Regions from separate parts of the Streptomyces sp. NPDC031111 genome, predicted to be linked through region 1. Evidence: riboswitches for the same ligand, from Rfam matches in the RefSeq annotation. Region 1 holds a riboswitch; each other region holds the start of a gene.

What was found. Region 1 has a riboswitch for cobalamin ahead of ACZ470_RS32575 (cobalamin biosynthesis protein). Riboswitches for the same ligand answer to the same signal wherever they lie in the genome.
Region 2: another riboswitch for cobalamin. It lies ahead of ACZ470_RS36385 (energy-coupling factor ABC transporter permease); the one in region 1 lies ahead of ACZ470_RS32575 (cobalamin biosynthesis protein).
Region 3: another riboswitch for cobalamin. It lies ahead of ACZ470_RS17495 (ribonucleoside-diphosphate reductase subunit alpha); the one in region 1 lies ahead of ACZ470_RS32575 (cobalamin biosynthesis protein).

The regions. Positions count from the first base shown of each region.
Region 1 covers NZ_JBVIGS010000020.1:55,822-65,175, forward strand. The annotation lists gene ACZ470_RS32555 (alpha/beta hydrolase) at 1-602, opposite strand, end outside; gene ACZ470_RS32560 (class II aldolase/adducin family protein) at 782-1,498, opposite strand; gene ACZ470_RS32565 (inorganic phosphate transporter) at 1,763-3,016, shown strand; gene ACZ470_RS32570 (hypothetical protein) at 3,058-3,279, shown strand; cobalamin riboswitch at 3,461-3,598, shown strand; gene ACZ470_RS32575 (cobalamin biosynthesis protein) at 3,721-4,662, shown strand; gene ACZ470_RS32580 (cobyric acid synthase) at 4,659-6,170, shown strand; gene cobN (cobaltochelatase subunit CobN) at 6,167-9,354, shown strand, end outside.
Region 2 covers NZ_JBVIGS010000027.1:74,317-83,670, forward strand. The annotation lists gene ACZ470_RS36345 (hypothetical protein) at 1-101, shown strand, start outside; gene ACZ470_RS36350 (TetR/AcrR family transcriptional regulator) at 117-734, opposite strand; gene ACZ470_RS36355 (hypothetical protein) at 821-1,153, shown strand; gene ACZ470_RS36360 (ABC transporter ATP-binding protein) at 1,188-1,847, opposite strand; gene ACZ470_RS36365 (ABC transporter ATP-binding protein) at 1,840-2,817, opposite strand; gene ACZ470_RS36370 (ABC transporter permease) at 2,814-3,701, opposite strand; gene ACZ470_RS36375 (ABC transporter permease) at 3,707-4,675, opposite strand; gene ACZ470_RS36380 (ABC transporter substrate-binding protein) at 4,696-6,282, opposite strand; cobalamin riboswitch at 6,485-6,667, shown strand; gene ACZ470_RS36385 (energy-coupling factor ABC transporter permease) at 6,698-7,408, shown strand; gene ACZ470_RS36390 (energy-coupling factor ABC transporter substrate-binding protein) at 7,405-7,779, shown strand; gene cbiQ (cobalt ECF transporter T component CbiQ) at 7,786-8,535, shown strand; gene ACZ470_RS36400 (energy-coupling factor ABC transporter ATP-binding protein) at 8,532-9,354, shown strand, end outside.
Region 3 covers NZ_JBVIGS010000007.1:333,854-343,207, reverse strand. The annotation lists gene cyc1 (epi-isozizaene synthase) at 66-1,151, shown strand; gene ACZ470_RS17515 (bifunctional albaflavenone monooxygenase/terpene synthase) at 1,148-2,515, shown strand; gene ACZ470_RS17510 (helix-turn-helix domain-containing protein) at 2,535-3,497, opposite strand; gene ACZ470_RS17505 (hypothetical protein) at 3,591-3,815, shown strand; gene ACZ470_RS17500 (ribonucleotide-diphosphate reductase subunit beta) at 3,846-4,859, opposite strand; gene ACZ470_RS17495 (ribonucleoside-diphosphate reductase subunit alpha) at 4,859-7,222, opposite strand; cobalamin riboswitch at 7,347-7,508, opposite strand; gene ACZ470_RS17490 (GNAT family N-acetyltransferase) at 7,524-8,030, opposite strand; gene mctP (monocarboxylate uptake permease MctP) at 8,110-9,354, opposite strand, start outside.

The DNA of each region.
Region 1 (9,354 bases):
TCCGGGGAGCGCGGTGCGCCGGGGTCGCCCCGGTGGGCGGCGGCGAGCACCGGGAAGCGGTGGCGGTGCAGGAACTCCATGACGTTCATGGTGTGTTCCCGGGTGGTGCCGAGGCCGTGGACGGCGACCACCCAGGTGTCCCGGGCGCCCGGCACGAACCATGCGGGCAGGGGGCCGAGTTCGCCGGGGATGTCGAGGTCGGTGTGGTCCAGGCCGAGGGCGGTGCTCGGGTCGCCGACGTGGAGGCTCGGGGTGAGCCAGGCGCGGTCGCCGGGCTCCAGGGTGCCGTAGGTGACGCGTTCGAGACGGCGCACGACGGTGTCGGCGGAGTCCGGGGGGTCGGCCAGTACGGGTCCGACGACCGCGTGGAAGCCGTCGCCGGTGAGTCCGTGGCGGCCGGGGCGCAGCGTGGCGAAGTCCCGGGTGAGGCTGATCCGGCCTGCGGCTGTGGCGTGCACGGTGAGTTTCGGCTCGGTGGGGAGGGGGGCGCCGGGGGTCGTCCGCAGGGCGGCGTCGCTGGCGAAGCGGCCGGCGGCTACTGCGGCGGCGCCGGCGCCCATCACGGCGGTGACGGCAGCGGCCGTCGCTCTGACAGTGCGCACGTTCTCCAGTGTCCTGGGGGAGGGCGGTCGGGGCCAGTGGGGGTGGCCGGGGGGTGTCGCGCAGCCCGGCGCTAACGGGGTGCCGTCTGCGCCCACCCTCCCCCACTCTCGGCTTCGCTCGAGCGGGAGGTACCCCCATCGCCCCAGCGGCACGACTGCCCGCAGGGACGCGGGGGCGGTCAGCTCCTTTGGCCGTACGTCCGTAGGCGTTCTTGGACCTGCGTCAGTTGGTCCTGGGTCAGCAGGTGGGGGGTGCGGGACGGGATCGAGGAGGCCGTCAGCCATACGTGGCACATCCATTCGAGTTGGGCCGTGCGGTCGTAGGCCTGCGCGAGGGTCGTGCCGTGGGTGACGGTGCCGTGGTTCTGGAGGAGGCAGCCGGTGCGGCCGTCGAGCGCGCGGAGCATGTTCTCGGCCAGCTCGTCGGTGCCGTACGTCGCATAGCGGGCGACCCGGACGGGTCCGCCGAGCGCCGCGGCCATGTAGTGGATCAGCGGGAGCTCGTCGACGAGCGTGGAGACGGCCGTCGCGTGCACGGCGTGCGTGTGCACGACGGCGCGCGCGCCGGTCGAACGGTAAACGGCCAGATGCATGGGCAGCTCGCTGGTCGGGGCGAGCGTGCCGAGAACCCGCCGGCCGGTGAGATCGACACCGGTCACGTCGTCCGGCGTCAGCCGGTCGTACGGCACTCCCGACGGCGTGACCAGGACGGTCCCGCCGACCCGCGCGGAGACGTTGCCGGAGGTGCCGACGACGAGTCCGTCGGCGACGGTCCGCCGCGCGGTCTCGACGAGCTCCGCCCAGGCCCTCGCCTCCTCCTCGCTCACCCGTCTCCCCCGCGGATCGCCCACGCCCGCGCCCCCTGCTTCCCGCCCGTCCCGTCGCCGCTCAGCCATGCGGTGATCCTGCCAGGCGGCCGCGGCACTCTCCCGGGTGACCAGAACCACATCAGCGGTTCACTCGACCGGCTGAAGAAGCCCGCCCGAGAGGCTCGAGCCTCCGGTTGTGGGCCGACCCGTGCGGGACCGGGGCGGATCCGCCGTCCGGCGGAGCGCCCACCCCCTCTTACGGTCACCACGATGCCCATTCCAGTTCATCTTCCGTTCACCCTGGTTACCTACGTTCGACCAGCCAATGACCTCGAACGATTGCCTGGGTAAATGGAAAGCTTCTCGCTGATCCTCGCGATTGTGGTGGTAACCGCACTCGCGTTCGATTTCACGAACGGTTTCCACGACACCGCGAACGCGATGGCAACGACCATTTCGACCGGTGCGCTCAAGCCCAAGGTCGCGGTGGCCATGTCCGCCGTACTGAACCTTGTAGGCGCCTTCCTCTCCGTGGAGGTCGCCAACACGATCTCCAAGGGCCTCGTCGACGAGGCCGGCATCCGTCCCGAGGTCATCTTCGCCGCGTTGGTCGGCGCGATCCTCTGGAACCTCCTGACCTGGCTGGTCGGTCTCCCGTCCAGCTCGTCGCACGCCCTCATGGGCGGTCTGATCGGCGCCACCGTCGCCTCCGCCGGCTTCGGCGCGGTGCACGGCGACGTCCTCGTCACCAAGGTCCTGATCCCCGCGATCGCCGCCCCGCTGGTGGCCGGCCTCGCCGCGATGTTCGCGACCCGGCTGACCTACCGCCTGGGCCGCAAGGCCGACGGCAAGGCCTCCGAGAAGGGCTACCGCGCCGGGCAGATCGCCTCCGCCGGCCTGGTCTCCCTGGCCCACGGCACCAACGACGCCCAGAAGACGATGGGCATCATCACCCTGGCCCTGGTCGCCGGCGGCACCCTCGCCCCCGACTCCGACCCGCCCATGTGGGTCATCCTCTCCGCGGGCATCGCCATCGCGCTCGGCACCTACCTCGGCGGCTGGCGCATCATCCGCACCATGGGCAAGGGTCTGACCGACCTCCAGCCGCAGCAGGGCTTCGCCGCCCAGACCAGTGCCGCGACGGTCATCCTGGCCTCGTCGCACCTCGGCTTCTCCCTCTCCACCACGCATTCCGTTTCCGGTTCCGTGATGGGCGCGGGCCTGGGCCGCAAGGGCGGTGTCGTCCGCTGGTCGACGGCCACCCGGATGTTCGTCGCCTGGGGTCTGACGCTGCCGGCGGCGGCCCTCGTCGCGGCGCTCGCCGAGTGGGTCTGCGACTTCGGCGACTGGGGCACCGCCCTCGTGGCCGTCTTCCTGGTCGCCTCCAGCGCCGCGATCTGGAAGATCTCCCGGCGTGAGGTCATCGACCACACCAACGTCAACGACCACCAGGTCCCGGGCGAGGAGCCGTCCGGCGTGGTGACGCAGGCCATGGCCGCCGTGACCCCGCCCCCGGCGGGCACCGTGACCGAGGAGCTCGCGGCCACCATCGCCGCTCCCGCCGCCACCGACCCGGCGGCCCCCTCGGCCAAGACCACCGTCTGACCGCGACGCGGTAACCCCGGTACGAAGGAAGAAGAAGCACCATGAAGATCGACTGGGCGGCCCTCGGTTCCGTCTTCGGCGTCAGCCTCGTGGTCACCGTGGCCCTGGTGGCCCTGTTCACCCTCGGCATCAACGGCCTGTCCCGCCGTGAGCGGGCCGCCGCCCAGGGCCAGTCCGCGGCCCTGGCGGTCACCGGCGCCTACGCCTGCTTCGCGGCGTGCGCGGCGGCGGTGGCATACGGCATCTACCTGATCATGGCCTGATCGGCCCGGTCACACATCGCACTCGTCCGGCGGGCGGTGCGGGAGCCTCGGCGCCCGCACCGCCCGCCGACGTGTGCGGACCTCCACGGCCTCCGCGGACCTCCGATCGCGGTTCACCCACCGGAGCCCCTCTGTGGGCCTCAGCACACTTCAGCCTCGCAGGTCAACGGCAAGTTGACGGCCCTTCCGGGGCCGTGGTGGACTGCCTGAGCCAATACGGCGGCAGGAGAGGAAGCCGGTGCGATTCCGGCGCGGTCCCGCCACTGTCACCGGGGTGAACACCCCGGGAGCCAGGAACTCTCACCGCCGGTCTCGTCGAACCAGGGCGTGGACACCCTGAGTGAGGACATATCGCCATGCGCGGCTGCCTGTTGAGGTCGACCAGCGAGACCCCGCCCCACCTCGGGGCCGCTCCCTCCGGATCCGTCACCGGCTGAACCCATGGGTGCCGATCGCGTGTTCGCGTACGGCGCCGCCGCCGGCCTCCTCGGCGACCTGTTGCTCGGCGATCCCCGCCGGGGCCATCCGGTCGCCGCTTTCGGGCGGGCCGCGGCTGCCGTGGAACGAGTGCTGTGGCGGGACGACCGGGGCCGGGGCGCGGTGCACGCCGCCGTGTGCGTCGGCGGGACCGTGGCGCTGGGCGCCCTCGCCGCCCGCTGCGTACGCTCCTCCCCCGCCGCCTCCGTCGCCCTGACCGGCGTGGCCACCTGGGCCGTCGTCGGCGGGACCTCGCTGGCCCGGGAGGCCCGCGCCATCGAGCGGGCGCTGGAGGCCGGGGACGTCGAGGCGGCCCGGGCGCGGCTGCCGCACCTGTGCGGCCGGGACCCGCAGGCCCTGGACGCCGACGGCATCGCCCGCGCGGTGGTGGAGTCCGTCGCCGAGAACACCTCCGACGCCGTGGTGGGCGCGCTGGTGTGGGGTGCCGTCGCCGGGGTGCCGGGACTGCTCGGCTTCCGGGCCGTCAACACGCTGGACGCGATGGTCGGCCACAAGTCCCCCCGCCACCGCCGCTACGGCTGGGCCTCCGCCCGCCTCGACGACGTCGCCGGATGGCCGGGGGCGCGGCTGACCGCCGTACTCGCCGCGCTCGCGGGATCCGACCCGCGCGGGGCTGTGCGGGCGTGGCGCGCCGATGCCGCGAAGCATCCGAGCCCCAACGCCGGACCCGTGGAGGCGTCCTTCGCGGGCGCGCTCGGGGTGCGGCTCGGCGGAACCCTCTCCTACGGCGGGCGGGTCGAGCACCGGCCCGTCCTCAACGGCGGCGGGCGTGCCGTGGCCGTCGCCGACATCGACCGGGCGGTACGGCTCTCGCGGCGGGTCGGCTGGCTCGCGCTCGGGGTCGCTGCCGCCGCACGGAGCGTCGTGAAGGGACGTACGTCATGAGCGGTGGGGGTCTGCTGGTCGCCGGGACCACCTCGGACGCCGGCAAGAGCGTGGTGACCGCCGGGATCTGCCGGTGGCTGGCGCGGCAGGGCGTCAAGGTGGCCCCGTTCAAGGCGCAGAACATGTCGTTGAACTCGTTCGTGACCCGGGAGGGCGCCGAGATCGGGCGGGCGCAGGCCATGCAGGCCCAGGCCTGCCGGGTGGAGCCGACCGCGCTGATGAACCCGGTGCTGCTCAAGCCGGGCGGCGAGCAGTCCAGCCAGGTGGTGCTGCTGGGCAAGCCGGTCGGCGAGTTGAGCGCGCGCGGCTACCACGGCGGGCGCCAACAACGGTTGCTGGGCACGGTGCTGGACTGTCTGGAGCAGTTGCGGGGCACGTATGACGCGGTGATCTGTGAAGGTGCCGGAAGCCCGGCCGAGATCAATCTGCGGCGCACCGACATCGTGAACATGGGGATCGCCCGGGGCGCCGGGCTGCCGGTTCTCGTGGTGGGCGACATCGACCGTGGTGGCGTCTTCGCGTCGTTCTTCGGCACGGTCGCGCTGCTGTCCCGCGAGGACCAGGACCTGGTCGCCGGGTTCCTGGTGAACAAGTTCCGGGGCGATGTGTCGCTGCTGGAACCGGGCCTGGACATGCTGCACGGCCTGACGGGACGGCGTACGTACGGCGTGCTGCCCTTCCGGCACGGGCTCGGCATCGACGAGGAGGACGGGCTGAGGGTTTCGCTGCGCGGCGCCGTGCGGGAGTCGGTGGTGGCACCGCCCGTCGGCGAGGACGTGCTGCGGGTCGCAGTGTGCGCGGTGCCGCTGATGTCCAACTTCACCGACGTGGACGCCCTCGCCGCCGAACCGGGTGTGGTGGTGCGGTTCGTGGACCGTCCCGAGGAGCTGGCCGACGCCGACCTCGTGGTCGTACCCGGGACCCGCGGGACCGTCCGGGCGCTGGAGTGGCTGCGGGAGCGCGGACTGGCGGACGCGCTGGCGCGGCGGGCGGCCGAGGGGCGGCCGGTCCTCGGGATCTGCGGCGGCTTCCAGGTGCTCGGCGAGCACATCGAGGACGACGTGGAGTCCCGCGCCGGGCACGTGGACGGGCTCGGACTGCTGCCCGTGCGGGTGCGGTTCGCCCGCGAGAAGACGCTCACGCGTCCCGTCGGCCGGGCCCTCGGGGAGCGGGTCGAGGGGTACGAGATCCATCACGGGGTCGCCGACGTCACCGGTGGCGAGGCCTTCCTGGACGGCTGCCGGGTCGGACAGACCTGGGGCACCCACTGGCACGGCTCGCTGGAGTCCGACGGCTTCCGGCGCGCCTTCCTGCGCGAGGTGGCCGCCGCCGCGGGACGCCGCTTCGTGCCGGCCCCCGACACCTCGTTCGCCGCGCTGCGCGAGGAGCAGCTCGACCGGCTCGGCGACCTGATCGAACAGCACGCGGACACGGACGCGCTGTGGCGGCTCATCGAGTCCGGCGCGCCACGAGGACTGCCCTTCATTCCACCGGGAGCGCCCGCATGAGCACAGTGTTGTTGTTGTCGACCGCCGACACGGACCTGCTGGCGGCCCGTGCCTCCGGCGCCGCCTACCGGATCGGCAACCCGACCCGCGTGGACGTCACGGACGAGCTGCCCGCGCTGCTCGACGGGGCGGACCTCGCCGTCGTACGCCTGCTGGGCGGCAAGCGCGCCTGGGAGGACGGGCTCGCGGCGCTCAAGGCGTCCGGCATCCCGGCGGTGCTGCTCGGCGGGGAGGCCGTGCCGGACGCGGAGCTGATGGCCGAGTCGACGGTGCCGGCCGGTGTGGTGGCGGAGGCGCTGCGGTACCTCGTCGAGGGCGGTCCGGACAACCTGACCGAGCTGGCCCGGTTCCTGTCGGACACGGTGCTGCTGACCGGTGAGGGGTTCGAGGAGCCCCGGAAGATGCCGGAGTACGGCGTCCACGGCGCCCGCGCCGTGCGGGAGGACCGTCCGACGGTCGGCGTGCTCTTCTACCGCGCGCACGAACTGAGCGGCAACACCGCCTTCGTGGACACCCTGTGCGACGCGATCGAGGCGCGGGGCGCCAACGCCCTCCCCGTGTACTGCGGTTCGCTGCGCGGCGCCGACGCGGGACTGTACGAGATCCTCGGCCGGACCGACGCACTCGTCGCGACCGTCCTCGCCGCCGGTGGCACGCACGCCTCGGGGGCCTCGGCGGGCGGCGACGAGGAGGCGTGGGACATCGGCGCGCTCGCCGACCTGAACGTGCCCGTGCTGCAAGGGCTCTGTCTGACGTCCTCGCGGGCCGCGTGGGACGAGTCGGACGCCGCGTTGTCCCCGATGGACGCGGCGATGCAGGTGGCGATCCCCGAGTTCGACGGGCGCCTGATCACCGTGCCGTTCTCCTTCAAGGAGCAGGGCCCGGACGACGTGCCCGTGTACGTCGCCGACCCGGAACGGGCCTCGCGGGTGGCCGGCATCGCCGTACGGCACGCCCGGCTGGCGCACAAGCCGAACGCCGAGAAGAAGCTCGCGCTCGTCTTCACCGCGTACCCGACGAAGCACTCGCGCGTCGGCAACGCGGTCGGCCTGGACACGCCCGCGTCGGCGGTGCGGGTGCTGGACGCGCTGCGGGACGCCGGGTACGCACTGACCGAATACCCGGACAATGGGGACGAGTTGATCCACCGGCTGATCGAGGCCGGCGGGCACGACGTGGAGTGGCTCACCGAGGAGCAGCTGGCCGCCGCACCCGCCCGGGTGCCGCTGGCGGACTACCGGGCGTGGTTCGAGAAGCTGGACCCGGAGCTGCGGGACGGGATGCGGGAGGCGTGGGGCGAGCCGCCGGGTTCGCTGTACGTCGACGGGGAGGACATCGTCCTCGCCTCGCTGCGGTTCGGGAACGTCGTGGTGATGATCCAGCCGCCGCGCGGTTTCGGCGAGAACCCGATCGCGATCTACCACGACCCCGACATGCCGCCCTCCCACCACTACATGGCGGCCTACCGGTGGCTGGAGAACAGTTTCGGCGCCGACGCGATCGTGCACATGGGCAAGCACGGCACGATGGAGTGGCTGCCGGGCAAGGGGCTGGGGCTGAGCGCCGGGTGCGCGCCGGACGCGGTGCTCGGTGAACTGCCGCTGATCTACCCCTTCATCGTCAACGACCCCGGCGAGGGCACGCAGGCCAAGCGGCGCGGGCACGCGACGGTCGTCGACCACCTGGTGCCGCCGATGGCGCGGGCCGACACCTACGGCGATCTGGCGAAGCTGGAGCAGCTGCTCGACGAGTACGCGCTGGTCTCCGATCTGGACCCGGCGAAGGCACCGGCGGTGCGGGCGCAGATCTGGACGCTGGTGAAGGCCGCCGAGCTCCACCACGACCTGCATGTGGACGACCAGCCGGACGACGACGACTTCGACGAGTTCGTCATGCACATCGACGGCTATCTGTGCGAGATCAAGGACGTGCAGATCCGTGACGGCCTGCACATCCTGGGCGGCGGCCCGGTCGGCGAGCCGCGCGTGAACCTCGTCCTGGCGGTGCTGCGCGCCTCGCAGGTGTGGGGCGGGCAGGCGAACGCGCTGCCGGGGCTGCGGGCCGCGTTGGCCGCGCACTTCGGGCTCGTGGAGAAGGAGCTGCTGGCCGAGCCGGGGGCGCCGGTGAAGGTGCCGGTGGAGCTGACGGATCTGGTGGACGGCCCGGCGCGTACCGGCGCCGACGCGATCGACCTGCTGGAGCAGCTGTGCCGGCGGATCGCGGAGGGCATGGAGGAGCGCGGCTGGGCGGCCGGTGAGGGCGGTGCTCTCGTGCGGGACGTGCTGGGCACGGAACTCCCGGACGCGGTGGCCGTGGTGCGGTTCGCGTGCGAGGAGGTCGTGCCCCGGCTGGCCCGGACGACGGACGAGATCGGGCACGTCCTGCGGGCGCTGGACGGCGGTTACGTCCCGGCGGGCCCGTCGGGTTCGCCCACGCGCGGCCTGGTCAACGTGCTGCCGACGGGACGGAACTTCTACTCCGTCGACCCCAAGGCGATTCCGTCGCGGCTGAGCTGGGAGGTCGGGCAGTCGCTCGCCGACTCGCTGGTGCAGCGGTATCTCCAGGACACGGGTGAGTATCCGAAGTCCGTCGGGCTCACGGTGTGGGGGACGTCGGCGATGCGCACGCAGGGCGACGACATCGCCGAGATCCTCGCGCTGCTGGGCTGCCGTCCGGTGTGGGACGACGCGTCGAGGCGCGTGACCGGGTTCGAGGTCGTCGGCCTGGAGGAGCTGGGCCGGCCGCGCATCGACGTCACGGTCCGTATCTCCGGGTTCTTCCGGGACGCGTTCCCGCACGTCGTCGGGCTGATCGACGACGCGGTGCGGGCGGTGGCGGAGCTGGACGAGCCCGCCGAGTCCAACTACGTACGGGCACACGCCGACGAGGACACCGCCGAGCACGGCGACCGGCGGCGGGCCACGGCACGCGTCTTCGGCTCGAAGCCGGGCGCGTACGGGGCGGGGCTGCTCCCCCTGATCGACGCGCGGAACTGGCGGTCGGACGCGGACCTCGCCGAGGTGTACGCCGTCTGGGGCGGCTACGCCTACGGGCGCGGGCTCGACGGACGGGCGGCGCGCGGGGACATGGAGACGGCGTTCCGGCGGATCGCGGTGGCGGCGAAGAACGTCGACACCCGCGAGCACGATCTGGTCGACGCGGACGACTACTTCCAGTACCACGG
Region 2 (9,354 bases), on a different contig from region 1:
CCACGGAGGTGCGCGTCGACGAACTCATGGAGGGCTTCCTCGGCGGCATGGCGGCGGGGGCGCTCGGCGAGGAGGAGTTCATGGACGGCGCCCAGGGCTGACCCTGGGCCGCGCGGCTACCGGGACGGGCTCGGTTTCGTCCGCCCGGTGCCGCGCTGGTCGTCCGGCCGGTCCGGGCCACCGCCGGCGATGTCGTGGAAGGCGCCGCGCAGGAGCTCCGTGACCCGCTCGGGGGGAGCGTCCCGCAGGCCGTCCAGGCGGAGCAGGTGGCGTCCGATCACGGTGCCGATGGTGAGCGCGCCGATGAGTCCGGCGCGCAGGTCCGCGTCGTCGTCGACGAGGTGCCCGGCGGCCTGCCGCTGCCGGGACACCATGGCGGACCGGACGTCGTCGGCCGCGTCGGGATGCGTGAACATCGACCGCAGCGCGGCGAGCGCCTCCGTGGGTTCCTGGGCGAGCTTGTGCTCCAGGGCCGCCAGCAGCTGTTCGGCGGCCTGCTCCGGGGAGCCGGTCACCAGCTCGTCCTCCTGGAACCCCGAGACCTGGGCGAAGAGCTTGTCCTTCGAGCCGAAGTACCGCATCACCAGCCCCGGATCGGTGTCCGCCTCGGTGGCGATGGCCCGGATGGTGGCCCGGTCGTAGCCGAGCTCGGCGAACAGCCGGCGGGCGGCGTCCAGGATGCGGGATTCCGTGCGGCGGCGCTGCTCGGCCCGGCTGGTGGGGCGGGAGTCCATGAACGTCAGTCTACAACCGTTGACCGAAATGGGGACACGGGGCTATCGTTCAGTCAACGGGTGTTGACTGAATCGAGGGGCTCGTCATGTGGCACGTGATCCTGCTCTCCGCGCTCGCCGGACTCATGGGCGCGAACGCCGTTCCGCACTTCGTCAAGGGGGTGGTCGGCGAGGACTTCCCGAACGTGTGGGGCAACGGCCCCCTGCGCAACGCGGTGGCCGGAACGCTCGGCCTCGCGCTGGCGGTCGCCCTGGGGTACTGGGCCGACCTCCCCGACCATCCCGCCGCGGGCTTCGTCGCCGCGCTCGGTGGAGCGCTGCTCATGGCCGTGTTCCACGGGCTGGGCGGGGCCTACCGGCTCAACTCCGCGCTGGGGCGGCCCAACCCTCCGCGCGCCCAGCACTCGGGCGTACGGTGATCTCCCCTCGCGCACACGGTCCGGGCGCCCGGCATCACCGTCCGACGACCGTCTCCCAGTGGACCGTGCGGTCGCACCAGCGGTTCAGGAGGGTGTGGTCGTGGCCCACCGACAGCAGGCCCGCGCCCGTCGCGGTGCGGTAGTCCTCGACCACGCCCACCAGCGCCGCCGTGGTCGACGCGTCCAGCATCGCGGTCATCTCGTCGCAGATGAGCCAGCGGGGGCGGAGCACCAGCGCGCGGGCCAGACAGGCGCGTTGGAGTTGCCCGTCGCTGACCTCGTGGGGGCGGCGGGTCAGCAGGTCGGGGGTCAGGCCGACGGTCTCGGCGAGTTCGGCCACGCGGCCGGGGACGGACGAACGGCGGCCGGTGGCCCGCAGCGGTTCCGCGATCAGGTCGGTGAGGCGCAGGCGGGGGTCGGCGGAGAGGCGGGGCTGCTGGAAGACGACGCCGAAGGCGGTGCGCTGCTCGCGGGGTGCCCGGTGGCGCCAGCGGCGTACGGGGGTGCCGTCGACGACGACTCCCCCGGAGTCCGGGCGGTGGAGGAGGGCGGCGACCCTCGCCAGGGTGGACTTCCCGCAGCCGCTCGGGCCGAGCAGGCCGACGGACTCGCCGGGGGAAACGGTCAGGGTCGCCTCCCGTACGACCGGGGCCCGGCGGTCGTATCCGGCGGTGACGGCGCGTAGTTCAAGCACGGATGTCCTCCGGGGCGGCCGCGGGGGCCGGGTGGTGGCAGGCGACCGAGTCGGTGAGGGGCGGGAGCGTCGCGCAGGTGTCGGTGGCCCGGTCGCAGCGGGCGGCGAAGGCGCAGCCCGGGGGCAGGTCGCCGAGTTCGGGGGGCATTCCGGGGATCGGGGTGAAGGCGCGGTCGGGGAGGGCGTCGAGGAGGCCCCGGCTGTAGGGGTGCCGGGGGCCGGGAGTGCCGAAGAAGGCCGCCGCGTCGGTGAGTTCGACGATGCGGCCCGCGTACATGACCGCCACCCGGTCGGCGACGCGTTCCGCCGCCGCCAGGTCGTGGGTGATCATCAACAGGGCCCGGTCGCCGTCGGCGTCGACATGGCGGCGGAGTTCGTCGACGGTGCGGTCGACCAGGTCGCGGTCGAGACCGGTGGTGGGTTCGTCGGCGAGGAGCAGGGGCGCGTCACCGACCAGGGCGAGGGCGGTGGCGGCGCGCTGGGCGAGGCCGCCGGAGAGTTCGTGCGGATGGCGGTCGAGATGGTCCGCCGGGAACGCGGCCCGCTCCGCGGCCCGTTCGGCGGCGGCGCGCAGCGCCGTACGGCCCCGCACACCGGTGAGCTGGGCGACCGTCTCCTCCACCTGGGAGCGGATGGTGCGTACGGGGGTGAGGTGTGCGGCGGGGCTCTGTGGGATGAGACCGATCCTGCGGCCCCGTACCGTGCGGGCGAGGGTGCGTTCGTCGGCGGCGAGCAGGTCGAGGTCGCCGAGGTGGGCGTGGCCGGCGGTCCGGGCGTTGGCCGGGAGGAGGCCGAGCAGGGCGGCGGCCAGGACGGACTTGCCGCAGCCGCTCTCGCCGATCAGGGCGACGCATTCGCCGGGCGCCACGTCGAAGTGGGCGTCGGTGACGGCGGCGATCCGCCGCCCGCCCGGCAGCAGGAACCGCACGGACAGGCCGCGCACCGACAGCACGGGGGATCGCTCGGTCACAGCGTCAGCTCCGATCGGCGGCGCGGATTGATCCGTTCCCGCCAGACACCGGCGAGGCCGGCGACGGCGAGGGTGGGGATGATCAGGAACAGGCCGGGGAAAAGGGTCGGCCACCACTGTCCGGCGAGGAGCGAGCCGCGGGCGCCCTGGATGAGCGTGCCGAGGCTGGCGGTGTGGGTGGGCAGGCCGAGGCCGAGGAAGGACAGGGCGGACTCGTGCCACATGGCGTGCGGCACCATCAGGACGGCGGCGAGCCCCGCCTGGGGCAGCACACCGGGCAGCAGATGCCGTACCGTCACCCGCCACCGTGAGGCGCCGCCGGAGACGGCCGCGTCGACGAAGGGGCGGGAGCGCAGCGAGAGGACCTCGGCGCGGACGATACGAGCGGTGGACAGCCAGTGGGTGACGGCGACGGAGATCACCACCGGCCAGACGCCCGGCCGGAACATGGCGACGACGAAGACGCCGAGCAGCAGGTGCGGGACCGAGGACAGGGTGTCGACCAGACGCATGACCGCGCGGTCCACCCAGCCGCCGAGCGCGCCCGCGGTGGCGCCGACGGCCGTACCGATGACGGTGGCGGTGAGCGCGGCCACCACACCGACCAGGAGGGAGACACGGAGGCCGTAGACGCAGCGCAGCAGCAGGTCGCGGCCCACGTCGTCGGTGCCGAAGGGGTGGGACCAGCTGGGTGGGAGGAGCTTGGCGGCGAGGTCGACGGCCTGCTGGTCGAGCCGGACCAGCGGCGGTACGAGCAGCACCGCCAGGACCGTCACGGCGACCAGGACGGCGGAGACGCGCAGCCGGAGGGCGTGGGTGGAGCGGCGGGCGGTGCCGTGCGTGCGCCACACCGTCTTCGTCACGGCGGTGGTGGTGTCAGCCATGTGGGTCACATCTCATTCAGCTTCACCCTCGGGTCGATCAGTCCGTAGAGCAGGTCGGCGAGCAGGTTTCCGGCGAGGACGGCGGCGGTGGCGAGGGTGGTGAGCGCGGCGAGCAGCGGGAAGTCGACGGCGGTGGCGGCCTCCACGGTCGCCGCCGCGATGCCCGGCCAGCTGAACACGGTCTCCACCAGCAGGGCGCCGGTGATGAGTTCGGGGACGCGGGAGCCGATCAGGGTGAGCACCGGCAGCAGTCCCGAGCGCAGGGCGTGGCCGAGCAGGACGGTGCGTTCGCTCAGGCCGCGGGCCCTGGCTCCGCGCACCGGGTCCTCCGCGAGGGCGTCGCCGACGCCCTGACGGACGTACAGCGTGAACCAGGGCAGTTGGGAGACGGCGAGGACGCCGGCGGGCAGGACCAGGTGGCTCGTGACCTGTCCGGCGGTGACGTGGTCGCTGCCCGTGTCGGTGAGGCCGCCGGCCGGGAGGACGTCCAGGTTCAGGGCGAACAGCCAGACGGCGAGCAGGGCGATCCAGAAGACCGGGGCGGCCTCCAGGGCGTACGCGAGGGAGGTGACCGCGCGGTCGAGGAGCGAGCCCGGCCGGCGGGCCGCGAGGACGCCGAGCACGGTGCCGAGCAGGACGGCGGCGGCGAACGCGACGGCGCACAGCAGGGCCGACCAGACCAGGCGTTCGCCGACGACCTCGGCCACGGGCTGACGCATCACGGTGGACTGGCCGAGGTCGCCGCCGAGGGCGGAGGTCAGCCAGTCCCACCAGCGGCTCGTGAACGGCCGGTCCACGCCGAGGTTCTCGCGCAGCCGGTCCAGGGTCTCCTGGTCGGCGCCGAGCGCGGCCGTGCCGGCGTACGCCTTGACGGGGTCGAAGGGGGAGGCGGCGGCGACGGCGAACACGCCGAAGGTGACGACGAGCAGCACGGGCACGGCGAACAGGGCCCGCCGTGCCACCAGCCGGGTCATCTCTCCCCAGGGGAGGGAGGTCATTTCTCGGTCTGCCAGTCCTCGACGTTCCACCAGGGGCCGCTGGCGAAGCCGTGCTCGTGCGGTTCGGTCTGGGTGGTGAGGTCCGACCAGCGGTCGGCGAGGACGTACATGTGGTCGATGTGGGTGAGGAAGGTGTAGCCGGGGTTCTCGACGAGTTCGCGCTGGAGGTCGTCGTAGGCGGCCTTGCGGTCCTCGGGGTCCTGGGTGCGGCGGCCGGTGTCCAGGGCCTCGTCCACGGCCGGGTTGTCGTACAGGGCCATGTTGTTGAAGCCGTCCCCGGCGAGGGAGGAGTGCAGCAGGGTGTAGAGGCCGAAGTCGGGATCGCCGGTGCTGCCGAAGCCGGCGAGGACGGCGTCGTGCTTCATCCGGGGTTCGATGACCTCCCAGGTGGCGCTCTCGACCCTGACGTCGATGCCGGCCTTCTTGGCGTCGGAGGCGTAGGCGAGGGCGTGGTCCTGGCGGACCTTGTCGCCGGAGGGGTAGTAGAGGGTGAAGCGGGCGGGGCGGCCGTCCTTGGCGCGGATGCCGCCCTTGCCGGGCTTCCAGCCCGCCCGGTCGAGGATGCGCCCGGCCTCGTCGAGGTTCCGGGGGCGTTCGATGCCCTTGGCGTACCAGGGGTCGTCGATGGGCAACGGGCCGTAGGCGGGGCGGCCGGCGCCGTCGAGGATCTTGTCGACCATGGCCTCGCGGTCCACGGCGAGGTCGAGGGCGCGGCGGATCGCGGTGTCGCCGGCGACCGGGTTGCCGGTGGGGAGGGTCACGGCGCGGAAGTCGTACGACGTCGCCCGGTACGTCCTCTTCCCGTCGTCGTCCTTGAAGGTGGCCGCGAGGTTGGGCGGGAGGGTCGCGCCGTCGAGGTCGCCGGAGCGCAGCCGGGTGGCGCGGACGTCGTCGTCGGCGATGATCGCCATGGTGAGCTTTTTCACCTTCGGGGCGCCGCCCCAGTAGTCCGGATTGGCCTTGAAGGTGAGCTTCTCGCCCTTGCTCCAGCCGGTGAGGACGTACGGTCCGGTGCCGACCGGCTTGGTGTTGAAGGAGCCGGTGTTGGGGTCCTGTTCGCCCGCGATGTGCTCGGGGACGACGGGCAGCACCGTGCGGGAGGCGAAGGCCGCGTAGGGGTGGTCGAGGGTGAAGACGACCTTGTCGTCGCCCTCCGCCCTGACCTCCTTGATGGCGTCGAGTTCGCTCTTGGCGGTGTTGTTGGTCCTCTCGTCCAGCACGGTGCGGTAGGTGAAGACCACGTCGTCGGCGGTGAGCGGCTCGCCGTCGCTGAACGTCACGCCGTCGCGCAGGGTGTACGTGTAGGTGCGGCCGCCGTCGGTGACCTCGGGGAGCGCCTTCGCCAGGGCCGGCTTCAGTTTCATGTCGGCGTCGTGGGCGAGGAGGCCGTCGAAGATCTTGGAGTTGCCGTCCTTGCCGTAACCCAGCAGCGGACTGAGGGTGTCCGGTTCGGACGGGACACCGATCACGACGGATTCGGCGGACGCTCCGCCGTCCGCGCCGCCCCCGCCCGGCGCCGAGCAGGCGGCGACCGCGCCGGCCATCGCGACCGCGGCGGCGGCCCGTATTCGTCGGGTCGTCATGGAACCTCACACCCCTGTTGCCTGAAAGTCGTTGTTGCATATTAATTGCAGCAAGGCTCTACCCATGACGCCGGCCCCTCACTCCCCCGTTCCGAGGGGCGGCGCCGCCCGTGTCAAGTGCTCAGGTGTGCGCCGGGGTGGGAGCTGCCGGGCGCCGTCCGAGCGCCCCCTGTGGCCGCTTGTCACCGGACCGGAACGGGCACTACTGTCACCACGCCTTGGTGACGGGAAATCGGTGCGATACCGGTGCGGCCCTCGCCACTGTGATCGGGAAGTCCGGCTCCGGCCCTCGCGGGCAGCCACTGGGTTCTTCGGGACCCGGGAAGGCGGAGCACGGGCGGTGGTACCCGTCAGCCAGGAGACCGGCCAAGGCGCGTCAACCATCCACGAGGTGCTGGAGAGGGTCTGCTGAGCCATGCACATAGCCGAGGGTTTTCTGCCACCGGCGCACGCGGTCGCCTGGGGCGTCGCGTCGGCGCCGTTCGTCGTCCACGGAGCCCGGTCGCTCATCCGTGAGGTCAGGGAACATCCCGAGAGCACGCTGCTGCTCGGCGCTTCGGGAGCGTTCACGTTCGTACTGTCCGCGCTCAAGCTGCCGTCGGTGACGGGGAGTTGCTCCCACCCGACCGGTACGGGGCTGGGCGCGATCCTGTTCCGCCCGCCGGCGATGGCCGTACTGGGCACCATCACCCTGCTGTTCCAGGCGCTGCTGCTCGCCCACGGCGGGCTGACCACCCTGGGCGCCAACGTCTTCTCGATGGCGGTCGTCGGCCCGTGGGCCGGGTACGGCGTCTACCGGCTGCTGCGCCGGTACGACGTGCCGCTGATGGTCGCGGTGTTCTCCGGCGCGTTCGTCGCCGACCTGTCGACGTACTGCGTGACGAGCGTGCAGCTGGCGCTCGCCTTCCCCGATCCGGGCAGTGGATTCCTGGGCGCGCTGGGGAAGTTCGGCTCCATCTTCGCCGTGACGCAGATCCCGCTCGCGGTGAGCGAGGGGCTGCTGACCGTGCTGGTGATGCGCATGCTGGTGCAGTCGAGCAGGGGTGAGCTGACCCGGCTCGGGGTGCTGGTGGCCTCGGCGGCCGGGCGGAAGACGGCGGACTCGGCCGGGGCGGTGGCCCGATGAGCCGTAACGCGAAGATCAACACGCTGCTGCTGGTGCTCGTGGCCGCGCTCGCGGTGATCCCCCTGGTGCTCGGGCTCGGCGACCACAAGGAGGAGCCGTTCACGGGCTCCGACGCCGAGGCGGAGACGGCGATCGCCGAGATCGACCCGGACTACGAGCCGTGGTTCGCGCCGCTGTACGAACCGCCGTCCGGGGAGATCGAGTCGGCGCTGTTCGCCCTTCAGGCGGCGCTCGGCGCGGGCGTCCTCGCGTACTACTTCGGGCTGCGGCGCGGGCGGCGGCAGGGCGAGGCGCGGGCACTCGCGGCGGCGGAGGCCGGTGACGAGGCCGGCGCCGGTGACGAAGCCGCTCCCGAACGACGACGGGTCTGACGGCCCGTGCTGCCGATCGACGCGGCGGCGCACAGCAGCCGCTGGCGCCGCCGTCATCCCGTGGACAAGGCCGTACTGGGGCTGGGCCTCACCGTGCTCGCCGTCTCGCTGCCCCCGTGGCCGGGCGCGGCCCTGGTGCTGCTGACCGCCCTCGTGGTGCTGCTCGGCCCGGCGGGCGTGCCGGGGCGGCGGCTGTGGCGCGCCTACCGGGTGCCGCTGGGCTTCTGCGTCACCGGGGCGCTGACGCTGCTGGTGCAGGTCGGCGGCCCGGACGGGTTCGTGTCCCCGGCCGAGGACGGGCCGCTGCGCGCCGGGGAGTTGCTGCTGCGCACGTCGGCGGCCTCCCTCGGGGTGCTGCTGTTCGCGTTCACCACCCCGATGTCCGATCTGCTGCCGCGCCTGGTGCGCGCCGGGGTGCCGGCGCCGCTGGTGGACGTGGCGCTGGTGACGTACCGGATGAGCTTCCTGCTGCTGGACTCGGTGCGCCGGATCCGCGAGGCGCAGGCGGCCCGGCTCGGGCACACCACCCGCGCGGCGGCCTGGCGCTCCCTCGGCGGGCTCGGCGCGACCGCGTTCGTCCGCTCCTTCGACCGGGCGGCGCGGCTCCAGACCGGGCTGGCCGGGCGGGGCTACGACGGCACCCTGCGCGTCCTGGTCCCCGAGGCCCGCGTCTCCGTCCGGTTCACGGTCGCGAGCGTGGCGCTCCTGGCGGCGCTGGCCGCCCTCACCCTCGTACTGGAAAGGCCACTGTCGTGAGCGAGTCCGTGCTGGTCGCCCTGCGGGGCGCGTCCTTCGCGTACGAGGACGGCCCGCCCGTGCTCACCCGCCTGGACTTCGAGGTGCGCGAGGGGCGCAAGCTGGCGCTGCTGGGGCGCAACGGCAGCGGCAAGACGACGCTGATGCGGCTGCTGAGCGGCGGACTGCGCCCGGACGACGGCGAGTTGACGGTGGCGGGCCGGGCGGTGCGGTACGACCGCAAGGGGCTGACGGCGCTGCGGACCACCGTGCAGCTGGTGGTGCAGGATCCCGACGACCAGTTGTTCGCCGCGTCCGTCGGTCAGGACGTGTCGTTCGGCCCGCTGAACCTCGGCCTGTCCGACGCGGAGGTGCGTGCCCGGGTGGCGGAGTCGCTCGCCGCCCTGGACATCACCGCGCTCGCCGACCGTCCCACGCACCTGCTCTCCTACGGGCAGCGCAAGCGGACGGCGATCGCGGGCGCGGTCGCCATGCGTCCCCGTGTCCTGATCCTGGACGAGCCGACGGCGGGCCTCGACCCCGACGGCCAGGAACGCCTGCTGACGACGCTCGACGGGCTGCGCGAGAGGGGCACGACGGTCGTCATGGCCACCCACGACGTGGACCTCGCCCTGCGCTGGGCCGACGACGCGGCCCTCCTCACCCCGTCGGGCGCCCGCACCGGCCCGGTGACCGACATGCTGGCCCGCACCGACCTCCTCGCGGCGGCGGGGCTGCGGCTGCCGTGGGGGGTGGCGGCGGCCCGGCTGTTGCGCGCGTACGGCCGGCTGCCGGACACCGGGACCGGTCCCCGCACGGCGGAGGAACTGGTCGCGGCCC
Region 3 (9,354 bases), on a different contig from region 1:
TACGCACGGCGTGCGCCCGGCTCGGGGGCGGGCGCACGCAACTGGCGGCAGAGAGGGGATTGTTCGTGCATGCTTTGTCACACGGCACCACATCGACACCGACCACCATCGCAGTTCCACCGGCGCTGTCTCTCCCGGTGATCGAGGCGGCGTTTCCCCGGCAACTCCACCCGTATTGGCCGACGCTTCAGGAGACGACCCGGGCGTGGCTGCTCGAAAAGCGGCTCATGCCGGCGGACAAGGTGGATGAATATGCCGATGGCCTGTGCTACACGGACCTCATGGCGGGCTACTACATCGGCGCCCCCGACGAGGTCCTTCAGGCGATAGCGGACTACAGCGCGTGGTTCTTCGTCTGGGACGACCGTCACGACCGCGACATCGTGCACGGCCGCCGCGACGCCTGGCTGCGGCTGAAGGACCTGCTGCACAGGGCCCTCGACCGCCCCGGTGACCACGTGGGTCACGAGGATCCCGTGGTGGCCGGGCTCGCGGACAGCGTGGAGCGGCTGTACTCGTTCCTGCCGGGCGGCTGGAACGCCCGGTTCGCCCGGCACTTCCACGCGGTGATCGAGGCGTACGACCGGGAGTTCCGCAACCGCGCGGAGGGGATCGTCCCCACCGTCGAGGAATACCTGGAACTGCGCCGGCTCACCTTCGCGCACTGGATCTGGACCGATCTCCTGGAGTCCAGCGCGGGCAGTGAGTTGCCGGACGCGGTGAGAAAGGACCCGGCCTATCGGAAGGCGGCCCTGCTCAGTCAGGAATTCGCCGCCTGGTACAACGACCTGTGTTCACTGCCGAAGGAAATAGCCGGAAGTGAGGTGCACAATCTGGGAATCAGTCTCATCATGCACGAGGGCATGACCCTCGAAGAGGCAATCACGGATGTGCGGCGTCGCGTCGAGGAATGCATCAGCGAATTCCTGGACGCCGAGCAGGACGCCTTACGCCTCGCCGACGGCCTCGACGACGGAACGGTGCGAGGAAAGGAAACGAGTGCCGCCGTGCGTGCCTGCGTCGGCAATATGCGGAACTGGTTCAGTTCCGTGTACTGGTTCCACCACGAGTCCGGCCGGTACCGGGTCGACAGCTGGGACGACCGGTCCACGCCCCCGTACGTCAACAACGAAGCGGCAGGTGAGTCATGACCGTCGAGTCGGTGAAACCCGGACCACCCGCGGCCGAACTGCGCGAGCCGCCCCTGGCCGGCGGGGGCGTCCCCCTCCTCGGCCACGGCTGGAAACTGGCCCGCGATCCGCTCGCCTTCATGTCCCGGCTGCGCGACCACGGTGACGTCGTGCGCCTGAAACTCGGACCGAAGAAGGTGTACGCCGTCACCACCCCCGACCTCACCGGGGCGGTGGCGCTGAGCCCCGACTACATCATCGCCGGACCCCTGTGGGAGTCCCTGGAGAGCCTGCTCGGGAACCAGGGCGTGGCCACCGCCAACGGCTCCCTGCACCGGCGCCAGCGGCGCACCATCCAGCCCGCCTTCCGGCTCGACGCCATCCCCGCCTACGGGCCGATCATGGCGGAGGAGGCGTACGCGCTCGTGGAGCGCTGGCGCTCCGGCGAGGTGCTGGACGTCACGGTGGAGTCCTTTCGCGTGGCCGTCCGGGTCGCCGCCCGCTGCCTGATGCGCGGCAGCTACATGGACGCCCGGGCCGACCGCATCTGCGCCGACCTCGCCGCGCTGTTCAGCGGTATGTACCAGCGCATGGTGGTGCCGCTCGGACCGCTTTACAAGGTGCCGCTGCCGGCCAACCGCGAATTCAACCGGGCGCTGGCCGATTTGCACCTCCTGGTCGACGAGATCGTCGCCGACCGACGGGCAAGCGGTCAAAAGCCGGACGATTTGCTGACGGCTTTGCTGGAGGCGAAGGACGAGAATGGAGAGCCCATCGGGGAACAGGAGATCCACGATCAGGTCATCGCCATAATCACGCCCGGCAGCGAAACCGTCGGAGCCACGATCATGTCGCTGCTCCTGGTTCTCACCGAGCACCCTGAACTCGGCGACAAGATCCGCGACGAGGTGAAAACCGTCGTGGGTGACCGCCCGGTGGCATTCGAGGATGTCCGAAAGCTGACGTACACCGCGAATGTCGTCACGGAGACCCTGCGGCTGCATCCGGCCGTATGGATATTGACGCGCCGTGCGGTGACCGACACGGAACTCGGCGGATACCGCATTCCCCGTGGGGCGGACATCATCTACAGTCCCTACGCGATCCAGCGCGACCGGCGGTCGTACGAGCGGCACGAGGAGTTCGACCCCGACCGCTGGCACCCGGAGCGGGCCAAGGACGTGCCCAAGTACGCGATGAGCCCGTTCAGCGTGGGCAACCGCAAATGCCCCAGCGACCACTTCTCGATGGCCGAGCTCACGCTCATCACCGCCGTGGTCGCCTCCGCCTACCGCTTCGACCAGGTGAGCGGCTCCGACGCCCGGCCCCGGATCGGCGTCACGCTCCGGCCGCGCCGCCTGATGCTGCGGGCGGTGCCCCGCTGACCGGCCGCGCGGCGCGCGTTCAGGCGGCCTCCGGGCCCCTGAACGTGCGCCGGTAGGCGTGCGGGGTGGTACCGACGGCGCGGACGAAGTGGTGGCGCAGTGCCGCCGCGTTGCCGAAGCCGGTGCGGCCGGCCACGGCGTCCACCGTCTCGTCCGTGGCCTCGAGCAGATGCTGGGCGAGCAGCACCCGCTGGCGCAGGATCCAGCGGTAGGGCGTGGTGCCGGTCTCCTGCTGGAAGCGCCGGGCGAAGGTGCGCGGGGACATGTGGGCGCGGGCGGCGAGCTGCTCCACGGTGGTCTCCTCGTCGAGATGCCGCTCCATCCACACCAGCACCTCGGCGATGGTGTCGCCCTCGGACTGCGGCAGCGGGCGCTCGATGTACTGGGCCTGCCCGCCGTCCCGGTGCGGGGGCACCACCATCCGCCGGGCGATCTTGTTGGCCACCTCCGGCCCCTGCTCCTTGCGCACCAGATGGAGACAGGCGTCGATGCCGGCGGCGGTGCCCGCGGAGGTGATCACCGGGTCCTCGTCGACGTACAGCACATCCGGTTCGACGATCAGGTGGGGATATCGCCTGGTCAGCGCCTCCGCGTGCTTCCAGTGCGCGGCGGCGCGCCGGCCGTCGAGCAGCCCGGCGGCGGCGAGCACGAACACCCCGGAGCAGACGCTGAGCACCCGCGCGCCCCGGTCCACGCCCCGGCGCAGGGCGTCCAGCAGCTCGGGCGGGAACTCCCGGGAGTCGTAGCAGGAGCCGGCGGGCACGGCGATGAGGTCCGCCGTCTCCAGCCGCTCCAGACCGTGCTCGATCTGGAGGGTGAAGCCCGTGTTGGCGCGTACGGCGGGACCGTCGGCCGAGGCGACGGCGAAGTCGTAGACCGGCAGCCCGTCGTCGCTGCGGTCGACACCGAAGACCTCGCAGACGACACCGAGTTCGAAGGGATTCACACCGTCGAGCAGGACGGCGGCCACGTTGTGGAGCATGGCTCCAGTGTGCCTCGCCGTTGGCAGTAAATCGAGGGTGTACGGCAGTCCTGCCACTCCCGGTAAGGAGTATCGGGCGGGACAGTGGTGTCCATGGATGCACAGCAGACACAAGCACTGATCGCGATGGTGGCCGTTCTCGGCCTGTTCGTCTTCATGACCCTGCCCGCGCTGATCGGCCTCGCGCGCGAGCGGCGGATCGACCGGCAGATCAAGCGGGCCGAGGCCGCCCGCGCCGCCGAGCACCGGGAGGCGCCGGCGGCGGCCCCGCGCCCGGCGAAGGGTGCCGCCCCGCACCGCACCGCACGAGCGGCGTGACGGCGGGGCGGCACGGGGACGCCGGGTCCCCTAGAAGTCCTCGTCCAGGTCGACCGTGCCCTCCACGGCGACCTGGTACGCGGACGGCCGCCGCTCGAAGAAGTTCGTCAGCTCCTGGACGCCCTGGAGCTCCATGAAGGAGAACGGGTTCTCCGAGCCGTACACCGGCGCGAAGCCGAGCCGGACCAGCCGCTGGTCGGCGACGCACTCCAGGTACTGCCGCATCGACTCGGTGTTCATGCCCGGCAGCCCGTCCCCGCACAGGTCGCGCGCGAACTGGAGCTCCGCCTCGACGGCCTCGCGCAGCATGTCGGTGACCTGCTGCCCGAGTTCCTCGTCGAAGAGGTCCGGCTCCTCCTTGCGCACGGTGTCGACCACGTCGAAGGCGAAGGACATGTGCATCGTCTCGTCGCGGAACACCCAGTTGGTGCCGGTCGCCAGACCGTGCAGCAGGCCCCGGCTGCGGAACCAGTAGACGTAGGCGAAGGCCCCGTAGAAGAACAGGCCCTCGATGCACGCGGCGAAGCAGATCAGGTTCAGCAGGAAGCGACGGCGGTCCGCCCGCGTCTCCAGCCGGTCGATCGTCTCGACCGAGTCCATCCACCTGAAGCAGAACTCGGCCTTCTCCCGGATCGACGGGATGTTCTCCACGGCCGCGAAGGCCGCCGCCCGGTCGTCCGGGTCGGGCAGATAGGTGTCCAGCAGCGTCAGATAGAACTGGACGTGCACCGCCTCCTCGAAGAGCTGCCGCGACAGATACAGCCGCGCCTCGGGGGAGTTGATGTGCTTGTACAGCGTCAGCACCAGGTTGTTCGCCACGATCGAGTCGCCGGTGGCGAAGAAGGCGACCAGCCGGCCGATCAGGTGCTGCTCGGCGGGGCTGAGCCTGGCGAGATCGGCCACGTCCGAGTGGAGGTCGACCTCCTCCACCGTCCACGTGTTCTTGATCGCGTCCCGGTAGCGCTCGTAGAAGTCGGGGTAGCGCATGGGGCGCAGGGTCAGTTCGAAACCCGGGTCGAGCAGGTTCTTGTTCTCGCTGGTCATTACTGGCAGGCCTCGCAGGACTCGGGGTTCTCAAGGGAGCAGGCGACCGCCTCGGGGTCGGCCGGCTGCTGGACGGGGACGGACGCGCGTGCCGCGCGGGCGATCCGGGTCGCCGGGCGGGAGCGCAGGTAGTACGTGGTCTTCAGGCCCTGCTTCCAGGCGTAGGCGTACATCGAGGAGAGCTTGCCGATGGTCGGCGTCTCCAGGAACAGGTTGAGCGACTGCGCCTGGTCCAGGAACGGGGTGCGGGCGGCGGCCATGTCGATCAGGCCGCGCTGCGGGATCTCCCACGCCGTGCGGTACAGCCGCCGTACGTCCTCGGGGATCCAGGCGAAGTCCTGCACCGAGCCGCCGGCCTCGCGCAGCGCCTCACGGGTGCGCGCGTCCCACACGCCGAGCCGCTTGAGGTCCTCCACCAGATACGAGTTGACCTGGAGGAACTCCCCGGACAGCGTCTCGCGCTTGAACAGGTTCGACACCTGCGGCTCGATGCACTCGTACACACCCGCGATCGACGCGATGGTGGCGGTGGGCGCGATCGCCAGGAGCAGCGAGTTGCGCATCCCCGTGGAGGCGATCCGCTCGCGCAGCGCCGCCCAGCGCTCCGGCCAGGTGAGGTCCGTGTCGTAGTGGTCGGGGTGCAGCACGCCCCGGGCCGTACGCGTCTTCTCCCAGGCCGGGAGCGGGCCGTTGCGCTCGGCGAGGTCGGCGGAGGTCTCGTACGCGGCGAGCATGATCCGCTCGGCGATCCGCGTGGACAGCGCCTTCGCCTCGGCCGAGTCGAAGGGCAGGCGGAGCCGGAAGAAGACGTCCTGGAGACCCATCGCGCCCAGGCCCACCGGGCGCCAGCGGGCGTTGGAGCGGCCCGCCTGCTCGGTCGGGTAGTAGTTGATGTCCACGACCCGGTCGAGGAAGGTGACGGCCGTGCGGACGGTCTCGTCGAGACGCTGCCAGTCGATGTCACCGGCCGCCTGGTCGACGAACGCGCCCAGATTGACCGACCCCAGGTTGCAGACCGCCGTCTCCCCGTCGTCGGTGACCTCCAGGATCTCCGTGCACAGGTTCGACGAGTGAACGACGTGCCCCGGGGTCGCCGTCTGGTTCGCGGTCCGGTTGGCGGCGTCCTTGAAGGTCATCCAGCCGTTGCCGGTCTGCGCGAGCGTGCGCATCATGCGCCCGTACAGCTCGCGGGCCGGGAGCGTCTTCCGCGCCAGGCCCTTCGCCTCGGCGGCCCGGTACGCCGCGTCGAACTCCTCGCCCCACAGGTCGACCAGTTCGGGCACGTCCGCCGCGGAGAACAGCGACCAGGACGCGTCGGCGTTCACCCGGCGCATGAACTCGTCCGGCACCCAGTGCGCGAGGTTCAGGTTGTGCGTACGGCGGGCGTCCTCGCCGGTGTTGTCCCGCAGCTCCAGGAACTCCTCGATGTCGGAGTGCCAGGTCTCCAGGTAGACGGCCGCCGCGCCCTTGCGCCGACCGCCCTGGTTCACGGCGGCGACCGAGGCGTCGAGTGTCTTCAGGAACGGCACGATGCCGTTGGAGTGCCCGTTGGTGCCGCGGATCAGCGAACCCCGGGCGCGGATGCGGGAGTAGGACAGGCCGATGCCGCCGGCGTGCTTCGAGAGGCGCGCGACCTGGTGGTAGCGGTCGTAGATCGAGTCCAGCTCGTCCTTGGGGGAGTCCAGCAGATAGCAGGACGACATCTGCGGGTGCCGTGTACCGGAGTTGAACAGGGTGGGCGAGGAGGGCAGATAGTCCAGGCGGCTCATCAGCCCGTACAGCCGGGCGACCTCGTCCAGGGCGCGGACGGTGTCGTCCTCGGCGAGACCGGCGGCGACCCGCAGCAGGAAGTGCTGGGGCGTCTCGACCACCTTGCGGGTGACCGGGTGCCGCAGCAGATAACGGCTGTGCAGGGTGCGCAGGCCGAAGTAGCCGAAGCGGTCGTCGGCCCGGACATCGATCAGCGCGTCGAGGCGGGCGGCGTGCAGCCGGACGAAGTCGGCGGTCCGGTCGGCGATCAGGCCCTCGCGGTGCCCGGTCGCGACGGACTCGGTGAAGGACGTGACCCCCTGCGAGGCGGCCTCGGCGCGGATGCCGATGGTCAGCAGCCGGGCGGCGAGCCGGGAGTAGGCCGGGTCCTCGGAGATGAGACCGGCCGCCGCCTCGGTGGCCAGCTCCCGCAGCTCGGCCTCGTCGGCACGGGCGGACCGGCCGCGCAGCGCGGCGGCGGCGACCCGGCCGGGGTCGGCGTCGGGCAGGTCGGCGGTCAGCTCGGTCAGGGTCCGCAGCAACGCGGCACCGGGTCCGTCGCTCTCCGCGGTCACGTCGATCGCTGAAGCCGGATCGGCTGGCGCGATGGTCACGTGGGGCTCTCCCTCGCTCGGCACGGGGGCCTCGAAGAGGGCAGGGGGCAGCACACGAGCGCACGGGGCGTCGCGTCCACCGGCCCATTCCGCGAGGCCCGGACGTCAGGGCACCCGGACCGGACGGCCGGGCGCACTGTCGGCAGGTCCTCGGACTGACGCCCATGCGCACGCGGGCATGGGTACACCGTTGCGGGACAGTTCCGGATTCACACCGGATTCCCCTGCGGCGACAGCGAGCATGAGCATACATCTTGTGCCGGGTGCCGCCAGCAGGCCCATATGTTGTGTCGCGGAGGTGTCAGAGCGTCAACTCATAGGTGAGAAGAGTGATGTCGTCCAGCTCCGGCAGAGGGTTCCAGTCGCGCTCCGGGGTGCGGGTGAAACCCAGCCGCTCGTAGACGCGGTGGGCCGAGCGCATGGTGCGCTGGGTCGACAGCACGATCCGAACACAGCCCTCGACGGCCCGCGCCCGGTCGACGCAGGCGCGCACCAGCGCCTCCCCGGCACCCCGGCCCCGGCCCTCGCGGGCGACCGCGAGCATCCGGATCTCCGCCTCGCCCGGCCCCGCTATGTCGGCCATCGGGCCGCGGCCCGGCACGAACGTCACCCCGCCCAGCACCGACCCGTTCTCCACGGCGACCAGCACCTCCGCGGCGGCCGCCCGCTTCGCCACGTCCCTGAGCTCGTCGAGGTACGCGTCGCTCTCCCCGAAGTCGAGCAGCCCGTCCAGCAGATAGGCCCGCGCGGTGATCTCACCGAGTTCCGTGTGCTCGCCGGGCTCCACCGGCCGGATGACGATGTCCATGAGGGGAGTGTGCCGGACGGGTACGACAACGGGCCGCCGGATTTTCTCCGGCGGCCCGTCGCCTCAGGCGTGTACCGCGTCAGTGCGAGCTGCCCGCCGTGGCCGGCGGGAGCTCCACCTGGACACCGGGGTCGCCCGCGTCCGCCGTGTAGTCCTGCGGCTTGGTCTCGTCGACGCCCTCGGGCGCCTTGACGGCCCTCATGACGAAGGTCAGCACCACCGTGACCAGGACGTTGATCACGAAGGCGGTGAGACCGATGTAACCGATCTCGCCGATGCCCGGGATCTCCTCGGACGACCCGCCGAAGTGCTTCTGCGTCGGCGAGGCCACCCCGTACGCGGCGACCGTGCCGTAGATCATGCCGACCGCCCAGCCGCCGATCAGCGCCCAGCGGTGGAACCAGCGGGTGAACAGACCGCCCACCAGTGCCGGGAAGGTCTGAAGGATCCAGATGCCGCCCAGCAGCTGGAAGTTGATCGCGACCGTCTTGTCCATGGTCAGGACGAAGACCAGCGCGCCCACCTTCACCAGCAGGGACACGACCTTGGAGACCTGGGTCTCCTGCTTCGGCGTCGCGTCCGGCTTGATGAAGTCCTTGTAGATGTTGCGGGTGAAGAGGTTCGCCGCCGCGATCGACATGATCGCCGCCGGCACCAGCGCGCCGATGCCGATCGCCGCGAAGGCCACGCCCGCGAACCAGTCCGGGAACATGTTCTCGAACAGCTGCGGGATCGCCAGCTGGCCGTTGCTGACCTTGACCCCGGCCGCGATCGCCATGAAGCCCAGCAGCGCCAGCAGGCCCAGCATCAGGGAGTACAGCGGCAGGATCGTGGTGTTGCGGCGGATCACCTCACGGCTGCGCGAGGACAGCGTCGCCGTGATCGAGTGCGGGTACATGAACAGCGCGAGCGCCGAGCCCAGCGCCAGCGTGGCGTACGTCCACTGTCCCGCCTCGCCCGGTACCAGCGCGCCGCGCGGCGCGCCCGTGGCCGGGTTGGTCTCGTTGAAGGCCGCGCCCGCCTTGGCGAAGATCTCGTCGAAGCCGCCCAGCTTGATGGGGATGTAGATGATCGCCACCGCGATCACGATGTAGATCAGCGTGTCCTTCACGAACGCGATCAGCGCCGGCGCCCGCAGACCGGACGAGTACGTGTACGCCGCCAGCACACCGAAGGCGATCAGCAGCGGCAGGTCCTTGATGAACCAGTTGGTGTCCTCGCCGCCGCCGACGCCCATCACGTCCAGCACGGCCTGGATGCCGACCAGCTGGAGCGCGATGTACGGCATCGTTGCCAGGATGCCCGTGACCGCGACGGCCAGGGA